Regions from separate parts of the Streptomyces sp. NPDC048258 genome, predicted to be linked through region 1. Evidence: riboswitches for the same ligand, from Rfam matches in the RefSeq annotation. Region 1 holds a riboswitch; the other holds the start of a gene.
What was found. Region 1 has a riboswitch for cobalamin ahead of ACGFYQ_RS32260 (cytochrome P450). Riboswitches for the same ligand answer to the same signal wherever they lie in the genome.
Positions count from the first base shown of each region.

Region 2: another riboswitch for cobalamin. It lies ahead of metE (5-methyltetrahydropteroyltriglutamate--homocysteine S-methyltransferase); the one in region 1 lies ahead of ACGFYQ_RS32260 (cytochrome P450).

Region 1 is NZ_JBICZH010000018.1:141,299-145,661, reverse strand. Features, by position in the region: gene aceB (malate synthase A) at 1-1,596, shown strand, start outside; gene ACGFYQ_RS32265 (3-hydroxybutyryl-CoA dehydrogenase) at 1,593-2,477, shown strand; cobalamin riboswitch at 2,625-2,850, shown strand; partial or broken gene ACGFYQ_RS32260 (cytochrome P450) at 3,025-4,245, shown strand.
Region 2 is NZ_JBICZH010000016.1:165,826-170,188, reverse strand. Features, by position in the region: gene metE (5-methyltetrahydropteroyltriglutamate--homocysteine S-methyltransferase) at 1-1,440, opposite strand, end outside; cobalamin riboswitch at 1,614-1,838, opposite strand; gene ACGFYQ_RS30640 (TetR-like C-terminal domain-containing protein) at 1,963-2,691, opposite strand; gene bla (class A beta-lactamase) at 2,862-3,779, shown strand; gene ACGFYQ_RS30630 (substrate-binding domain-containing protein) at 3,807-4,363, opposite strand, start outside.

The DNA of each region.
Region 1 (4,363 bases):
TCACTCACGCCCCTGATCAGCAGTGTCCGGGTTCTCGGCGCACCGGCTGAGCGCCACGAGGAGATCCTGACCCCCGAGGCCCTGGAGTTCATCGGGCGCCTCGACGCCGCATTCGCAGACCGACGCCTGGAGATCCTCAAGGAGCGCCGCCGCCGGTCCGCCCACCTGGTCTCCGGGTCGCCCCTGGACTTCTCCCGCGCCACCGCCGCCGTCCGCGCCGACCCCGATTGGCGGGTTGCCCCACTCGCACCCGGTCTGACGGACCGCAGGGTCGAGATCACCGGCCCGCCCGAGCGCCGTATGACGATCAATGCCCTGAACTCCGGTGCCCGCGTGTGGATGGCCGACTTCGAGGACGCCACCGCCCCTACCTGGGACAACGTCATCGACGGCCAGCTGAACCTGCTCGACGCGATCACACGACGCATCGACTTCACCACCCCGGAGGGCAAGGAGTACCGGCTCGGTACGGACCTGGCGACCATCATGGTCCGCCCGCGCGGCTGGCACCTCACCGAGGACCACCTGGAGATCGACGGCCGGCCCGTCTCCGCCTCCTTCGTGGACTTCGGCCTGTACTTCTTCCACTGCGCCCAGCGGCAGATCGACGTCGGGTACGGCCCGTACTTCTACCTCCCCAAGCTGGAGAACCGGTACGAGGCCCGGCTGTGGAACGACATTTTCCTGTTCGCTCAGGAACTCCTCGGCATTCCCCGCGGCACGATCCGCGCGACCGTCCTGATCGAGACGATCACCGCTGCCTTCGAGATGGAGGAGATCCTCTACGAGCTGCGCGAGCACAGCGCAGGACTGAACGCGGGCCGCTGGGACTACCTCTTCAGCCTCATCAAGACCTTCGGCCACCGCACCGACTTCCAGCTGCCCGACCGGGCGAAGGTCACCATGACCGCCCCGTTCATGCGGGCGTACACGGAACTCCTCGTCCGCACCTGCCATCGGCGCGGCGCCCACGCCATCGGCGGCATGGCCGCCCACGTCCCCAGCCGGGACGCGGAAGCCAACAACGCCGCGCTGGCGAAGGTGCGCCTGGACAAGGAGCGGGAGGCCGAGGACGGCTTCGACGGATCCTGGGTCGCCCACCCAGGGCTCGTCCCCGTCTGCCGCGAGGTCTTCGACGGGGTCCTGGGGGAGCGGCCGAACCAGCTGGAGCGGACGCGCGAGGATGTCGAGGTCGCCGCCGCCGATCTGTTGAACGTCCGCCGGACCTCCGCCCCGCCAACCCAGGAGGGCATCCGCTCCAACGTGGCCGTGGCGCTGCGCTACTTCGACGCCTGGCTGCGCGGCAGCGGCGCCGTCGCACTGAACGGGCTGATGGAGGACGCCGCCACCGCCGAGATCGCCCGCGTTCAGATCTGGCAATGGCTCCGCCACGACCGGGTTGACCGGGGGGCGGTCATCGACCTCCTCGACGCCGAATGCGCGGCCCTGGAGGCCGAGGACCCGCAGGCGCTCGCCCTCGAAGCACGGGAGATCTTCGTGGACACGGCACTCTCGATCCGCCTCCCCGACTTCTTCACCCCCGAGGCATACACCCGCCACCTCGTCCGCCGCGCCGCCGCGCAGGTGAACGCGTGAGCGCCCCCGCGCAGTCGGCCCGCATCCAGCGCGTCGGAGTCGTCGGCGGAGGCCAGATGGGCGCAGGCATCGCAGAGGTCTGCGCCCGCGCCGGACTCGACACCGTCGTCGCCGAATCGGACGCCTCCACCGCCCGCGCCGCCCGGGAACGTGTCGCCGTCTCCCTGGAGCGCGCCGTCCAGCGGGGCAAGATGGACCGGATGTCCGCCGAGGACGCCCTGGCCCGGCTCGTGTTCACGGGCGACCTGGAGGACCTCGCCGACCGGCAGCTGGTCATCGAGGCCGTCACAGAGAACCCGGACGCCAAGACGGAGATCTTCACCGCCCTCGACAAGATCGTCGAGGACCAGGAGGCCATCCTCGCCACCAACACCTCGGCCATTCCGATCATGCGGCTGGGTATGGCCACCGGCCGCGCCGACCGGGTGGTGGGCCTGCACTTCTTCAACCCCGTCCCCGTCCTGCCGCTCGTGGAGGTCGTCTCCTCCCTCCACACCTCGGCGGACACCATCGCCGACGTCGAGGCCTTCGCCAGCGACACCCTGGGCAAGACCACGGTCCGCTCCCAGGACCGTGCCGGCTTCGTGGTCAACGCGCTGCTGATTCCCTACCTCCTCTCCGCCATCCGGATGGCCGAATCCGGGTACGCCAGCGCCGCCGACGTGGACGCCGGAATGGAACTGGGCTGCGCCCACCCGATGGGGCCGCTCAAGCTCGCCGACCTGATCGGCCTGGACACGGTCGCGGCGATCGCCGAGTCCCTCTACGAGGAGTTCAAAGAACCCCTGTACGCGCCGCCCCCGCTGCTCCAGCGGATGGTGCAGGCGGGGCTGCTCGGCCGCAAGAGCGGCCGCGGGTTCCACACATACGGCCGGGGCTGAGGGTCCCGGCAGGTCTCCGGGCTGAGGGTGCGCCGGAGGCACGCAAGAACGGTGGAGGTGTGGCGAGTGGTGTCGCCGCACCCCACCGTGTCTCATTTCATCGTCCGACATGTGGAAAGCAGCGTCCATTCCCCGGTCAGTCGACCTACTGTGGGCCTCGCAGCTGGTTCGCCCCGTCCGCCAGGCGGGATGCGTCGTAAGAGGGAACCCGGTGGGAATCCGGGACTGCCCCGCAGCGGTGAGCGGGAACGACCGCCGTCATACGCACTGGGACCGGAACCGGTCCTGGGAAGCGACGGCCAGTAGGTGCCCGCCGGGAGACCGGCAGGCGTGCCCGCGAGTCCGAAGACCTGCCCGTTGCCCGTGCGCGATCGACCGCGCCCGGTTTCCCGGTGACCTCGTGGGCGGGTCGGCGTGCACCTCAGGCGGATCCTCCCCGTCGCGTACCCCAGTCGTACGCGAACCCGGCGGTCCGCCCGTTCCGGCACCCCTTCGCACCCTCGACCCTCACCGGGTCCATGGAGACATGCTCGCGAAGGAGAGTTCCGTGACCACCGAGTCCGCAGCCGCGGCAGTACAGGCCACCGTGTACGGCTACCCCCGCCAGGGACAGAACCGCGAACTGAAGAAGGCCGTCGAGGGCTACTGGAAGGGCCGCGTCACCGCCGACGCCCTCCAGGACACCGCCCGCGACCTGCGCCGCACGAACTGGCAACAGCTGGCCGAGGCGGGCATCACCGAGGTTCCGACCGGTGACTTCTCGTACTACGACCACGTCCTGGACACCACGGTCATGGTCGGCGCGGTACCTGCCCGCCATCAGGCGGCGGTCGAGGCAGGGGCCCTGGACGGGTACTTCGCCATGGCGCGCGGCACCCAGGACGTGGCCCCCCTCGAGATGACCAAGTGGTTCGACACCAACTACCACTACCTCGTCCCCGAACTCGGCCCCGACACCGTCTTCACGGCCGACTCCGCCAAGCAGGTCGCCGAACTGAAGGAGGCCCTGGCGCTCGGCCACACCGCCCGCCCGGTCCTGGTCGGCCCGGTGACGTACCTGCTCCTCGCCAAGCCCGCGCCCGGCGTGGCCGCCGACTTCGAGCCGCTGACCTTGCTCGACCGGCTGCTGCCCGTCTACGCCCAGGTCCTCGCGGACCTGCGCGCCGCGGGCGCCGCATGGGTCCAGCTGGATGAGCCCGCCCTCGTCCAGGACCGTACCCCGGCCGAACTGAACGCCGCCGCCCGCACCTACCGGGAGTTCGGCGCCCTGACCGAGCGCCCCAAGCTGCTGGTGGCCTCGTACTTCGACCGGCTCGGCGAGGCCCTGCCCGTGCTGGCGAAGGCCCCCGTGGAGGGGCTCGCCCTCGACTTCATCGACGCGGCCGAGGCCAACCTCCGCGACCTCGCCGCGGTCGGCGGCCTCCCCGGCAAGCGACTCGTCGCCGGCGTGGTCAACGGCCGCAACATCTGGATCAACGACTACCAGAAGTCGCTGACCACCCTCGGTACTCTCCTCGGCCTCGACCCCCACCGCTGGACGGGAGACGAAGCACTCACGACCCGCGGCAACGCCTACCTCCCCTTCAGCGCCGGCGCGCACCGCTGCGTCGGTGCCCCCTTCGCTGCCATCAGCGCACCGGTCGCGCTGGCTGCCCTGGCCGCACGGTTCGAACTACGGCCGGCCCGCCGTGGAAGGTCTCCTGCCCGGGGACGGGCACGACGTCCTGCACGAGGGCGCCGGATTTCTCCGCCAGGTAGGCGAGGGGCTCGCCGAGCCCGCATGCCACCATGGTGAGCACCGCCGCCGAGATGGTGGCCTGGCGCTGGACCGAGCCGGGTACGGTCGGTGTCGCGGGCAGGGCGGCCTGACCGACGGGCAGGCCGCC
Region 2 (4,363 bases), on a different contig from region 1:
GATCTCGGCCTTGATGCGCTCCTCGTAGCCGGCCGTGTCGATGCGTCCGGCGCGCAGATCGGCGCGGGCCGTGCGCAGTTCCGTGGTCTGCGGGAACGACCCGATGGTGGTGGTCGGCAGGAGGGGCAGGCCGAGGTGGGCGCGCTGGGCGGCGGACCGTTCGGCGTACGGCTGGGAGCGGCGCCCGTCGGCGTCGGTGACGGCCGCGGCGCGGGCCCGTACCGCCGGGTCGTGGGTGATCGCCGAGTTGGCGCGGGAAGCGAGATCGGCCCGGTTGGCGGCGAGTTCGGCGGCGATCGCGTCGGTACCCCGGGCGAGGCCTCGGGCCAGGGTGGTGATCTCGGTGGTCTTCTGCCGGGCGAAGGCCAGCCAGCGGCGGACCTGCGGGTCGATGTCCCGTTCGGCGGCTGCGTCCAGCGGGACGTGGAGGAGGGAGCAGGACGCGGCGACGTCGACGCGGTCGGCAAGTCCCAGCAGGGTGCCCAGCGTCGCGAGGGACTGCGCGTAGTCGTTGATCCAGATGTTGCGGCCGTTGACGACGCCCGCGACCAGCCGCTTGCCGGGCAGGCCGCCCACGGCGGCGAGATCGGCGAGGTTGGCGGCGGCCCGCTCGGTGAAGTCCAGCGCCAGCCCTTCGACGGGCGCCTTCGCCAGTACCGGCAGTGCCTCGCCCAGCCGGTCGAAGTACGAGGCGACCAGCAGCTTCGGCCGGTCGGTGAGCGTGCCGAGCTCGCGGTAGGCGCGGGCCGCGGCGCCCAGGTCGGCCGGGCTCCGGTCCTGGACGAGGGCGGGCTCGTCCAGCTGCACCCACTCGGCGCCGGCGGCGCGCAGCTCCGCCAGGACCCGCGCGTAGACGGGCAGCAGCCGGTCGAGCAGGGTCAGCGGCTCGAAGTCGGCGGCAACGCCCGGGGCGGGCTTGGCCAGCAGGAGGTAGGTGATCGGGCCGACGAGCACGGGCCGGGCGGTCAGCCCGAGTGCGAGGGCCTCGCGCAGCTCCGCCACTTGGCGGCTCGGGTCGGCGGTGAAGGCGGTGTCGGGGCCGAGTTCGGGTACGAGGTAGTGGTAGTTGGTGTCGAACCACTTGGTCATCTCCAGCGGCGCCAGGTCCTGGGTGCCGCGCGCCATCGCGAAGTAGCCGTCGAGGGCGTCGGCCTGGACCGCGGCACGGTGCCGGGCGGGGATGGCGCCGACCATCACGCTGGTGTCCAGCACGTGGTCGTAGTACGAGAAGTCGCCGGTCGGTACCTCGGTGATGCCGGCCTCGGCGAGCCGGCGCCAGTTCGACCGCCGCAGGTCCCGGGCGGTCTCACGGAGGGCTTCGGCGCTGACGCGGCCCTTCCAGTAGCCCTCGACGGCCTTCTTCAGTTCACGGTTCTGCCCCTGCCGGGGGTAGCCGTACACGGTGGGCTGTGCGGTCGCTGCCGCGGACTTGTCTGTCACGGAACTCTCCTTCGCGAGCATGTCTCCATGGCATCCCGGAGACGGATACGAAGACGCGAAGGGTGACGGACCGGGCGGGCCGCCTTCGCCGCGTACGGATGGGTACGCGCGGACGCCCGCCTGGTATGCACACCGACCCGCCCACGAGGTCGCCGGGACATCCGCACGCGAACGGTCGCGTGCGGGCAACGGGCAGGTCTTCGGACTCGCGGGCACACCGGCCTCTTCAAGAGGCGGCACCTACTGGCCGTCGCTTCCCAGACCCGGCTCGGGTCCAGTGCGTATGACGGCGGTCGTTCCCGCTCACCGCTGCGGGGCAGTCCCGGATTCCCACCGGGTTCCCTCTTACGACGCATCCCGCCTGGCGGACGGGGCGAACCAGCTGCGAGGCCAGCGTAGGCGTCCGTCCTTGAGGCCGGGTAGACGTGTTCATATTCCGGACACCGGGATGAGACGCGTCGGGTGGCGGACGCGGCCGCGGGGGCTCGGCGGCACCACCCGCCGAACCCCCGCGGCCACGGTTCAGTCGCTCGTCTCGCCCACGGGGACGACGAGTCCGATGCTCTCGGCCGCCACGGCGATGGCGTAGTCGAAGAACGCGGCCTCGTCCCTGACGCTGTCGTGGGTACGGCTGAAGACCTGGAACACCAGGAGCCCGATCAGATTGCTCCACAGGACGATGCCACGCTCGAGGATGTCCGAGAACGGAGCCTCGGGCACGCCGCCGAACAGCTCCGTGGCCGCGGGCAGGAGCAGCGGCGGGCCCGGCACCGTCCGCCGGGGCGGGGTGAGTTCACCGCCTTCCAGCGCCGACCGCACGATGCCGGCGAGTACCGCGGGGGTGCGCGAGGCGGGCGGGACCGTGTCCTGCGGGGCGTGGTAGCCCGGAACGGGCGAGCCGTAGATCAGTGTGAACTCGGCGGGGTTGTCGAAGGACCACTGCCGCAGCGCGCGCGTGACCGCGAGGAGCCGCGCACCGGCCGAGGCACCGGCGCCCGTGGCGGCCGCGTCCGCCTGCTCCATCGCGGCGCCGGACGCGTTGTAGGCGTCGATGACCAGCGCGGTCAACAGGTCGTCCCGGTGCGGGAAGACGGCTTCCACCTCGGCGACGGCAAGACCGCTGTCGCGCGCCACGGCATCCAGGGACAGCCCTCCGGCACCCGTCTTCACCAGCTGTTGACGCGCGGTGTCCTTGATCACCGTCGACGGCGTCACGTTGTCGGCGGTCGCACTTGTTGCGGAAACGTCCATGCCGAAACCGTACCCGCCGGCCACAACTGCCGTGTGTGCGGCCCCCGGAGCGCCTGGGCGGCACGGACGGCTACCGCTTCTACAGCCGGCACCAGTGCCGGAGTGAACCACCTGGACTCCTGTTGCGTCCTCGCTCTCATACGGACCGGAACAGAAGTGGAGATCGCATCGTGGAATTCGCAGGAGTCCGCCCCACCCGCCGCGCCGTGCTGGCCGTCGGGGCCGGCGCGGCGCTGGCAGGGTTATCGCTCAGCGGCACGGCATTCGCAGCCCCCCGGGCCGGGCGCGACAAGATCCTGCGGCAGCTTCGCACGCTCGAACTGCGGCACTCCGCCCGCCTGGGAGTGTTCGCCCGGAACACGGCCGACGGCAGGACGGTGCTGTACCGGGCGGACGAGCTCTTCCCGATGTGCTCGCTCTTCAAGACCCTCGCGGTCGCGGCGGTGCTCCGTGACCTGGACCAGGACGGAGAGGTGCTCGCCAAGCACCTCCACTACACGGAGCGGGACGTGAGGGATTCCGGATACGGGCCGGTCACCGGGCTGCCCGAGAACCTGGCCCAGGGCATGACCATCGGCCGGCTGTGCGCCGCCACGATCTGCCAGAGCGACAACGCGGCCGCGAACCTCCTGCTCCGTGAACTGGGCGGCCCCGGCGCGGTCACCCGGTTCTGTCGTTCGGTGGGGGACCGAACCACCCGGCTCGACCGCTGGGAGCCCGACCTGAACTCCGCGGAGCCCGACCGGCTGACGGACACGACCAGCCCGCGGGCCATCGGCCGGACCTACGAGCACCTTGTGCTCGGAGACGCGCTCGAACCCCGGGACCGGGCGCTGCTGACGGACTGGCTGCTGGCCAACACGACCAGCACGGACCGCTTCAGGGCCGGCCTGCCGGCAGATTGGACGCTGGCGGACAAGACCGGTGGTGGGAGGTACGGGACGAACAACGATGCGGGCATCACGTGGCCCCCGCAGGGGGCGCCCATCGTCATGGCCGTCCTGACCACCAAGCCCCGGCCGGATGCCGGAGCGGACGACCCGCTGGTAGCCGAGACCGCCGAGCTGCTGGCAGCGGCGCTCGCCTGACGGCCCACCAGGCCGGCCGTCGTGCCGCTACTTGCGCCAGATCTTCCGGTACGCCTCGCGGTAGCCGGCCGGATCCCAGGATGTGGAGCCGTGGCTGTTGTCGGCCGTGGCGATGTGGACCGGGGCGACATAGCCGCTGGCGGGCCGGCCGGCGAACGCGCGGTTGAACTCGTCGATGATCTGCCAGCCCTGCTGGGACAGCGGCTCGGGGACGGTGGCGGCCTGGAACTGCTCGCTGTTGATGCGCTGGAAGGCGGAGGGGTCGCCGTCGCCCGCGCCGATGTTGAAGGGCGGGCCGGAGCCCGGTTCGCCGGCTGCGCGCAAGGCCGGGGCGGCGTCGGCGAAGTAGAGGTCGTTGATGGCCACGGAGTACGTCCACGTGTCCTGGAAGCGGGACAGGAGGGAGGAGACCGCCTGGGGGGTCCGGTTGCTCGCGTCCGGGATGGGGATGTTCTCGTAGGCCAGGATCCGCACCCCGGAACAGGTGGCGAGCTCCTTCTTGATCAGTTCGGACTTGTTCCTGGCGAAGGGGATCGAGTCGTCGGTGAAAAGGACGACTCCGGCGTCGCCCTTGGACCGGGCGA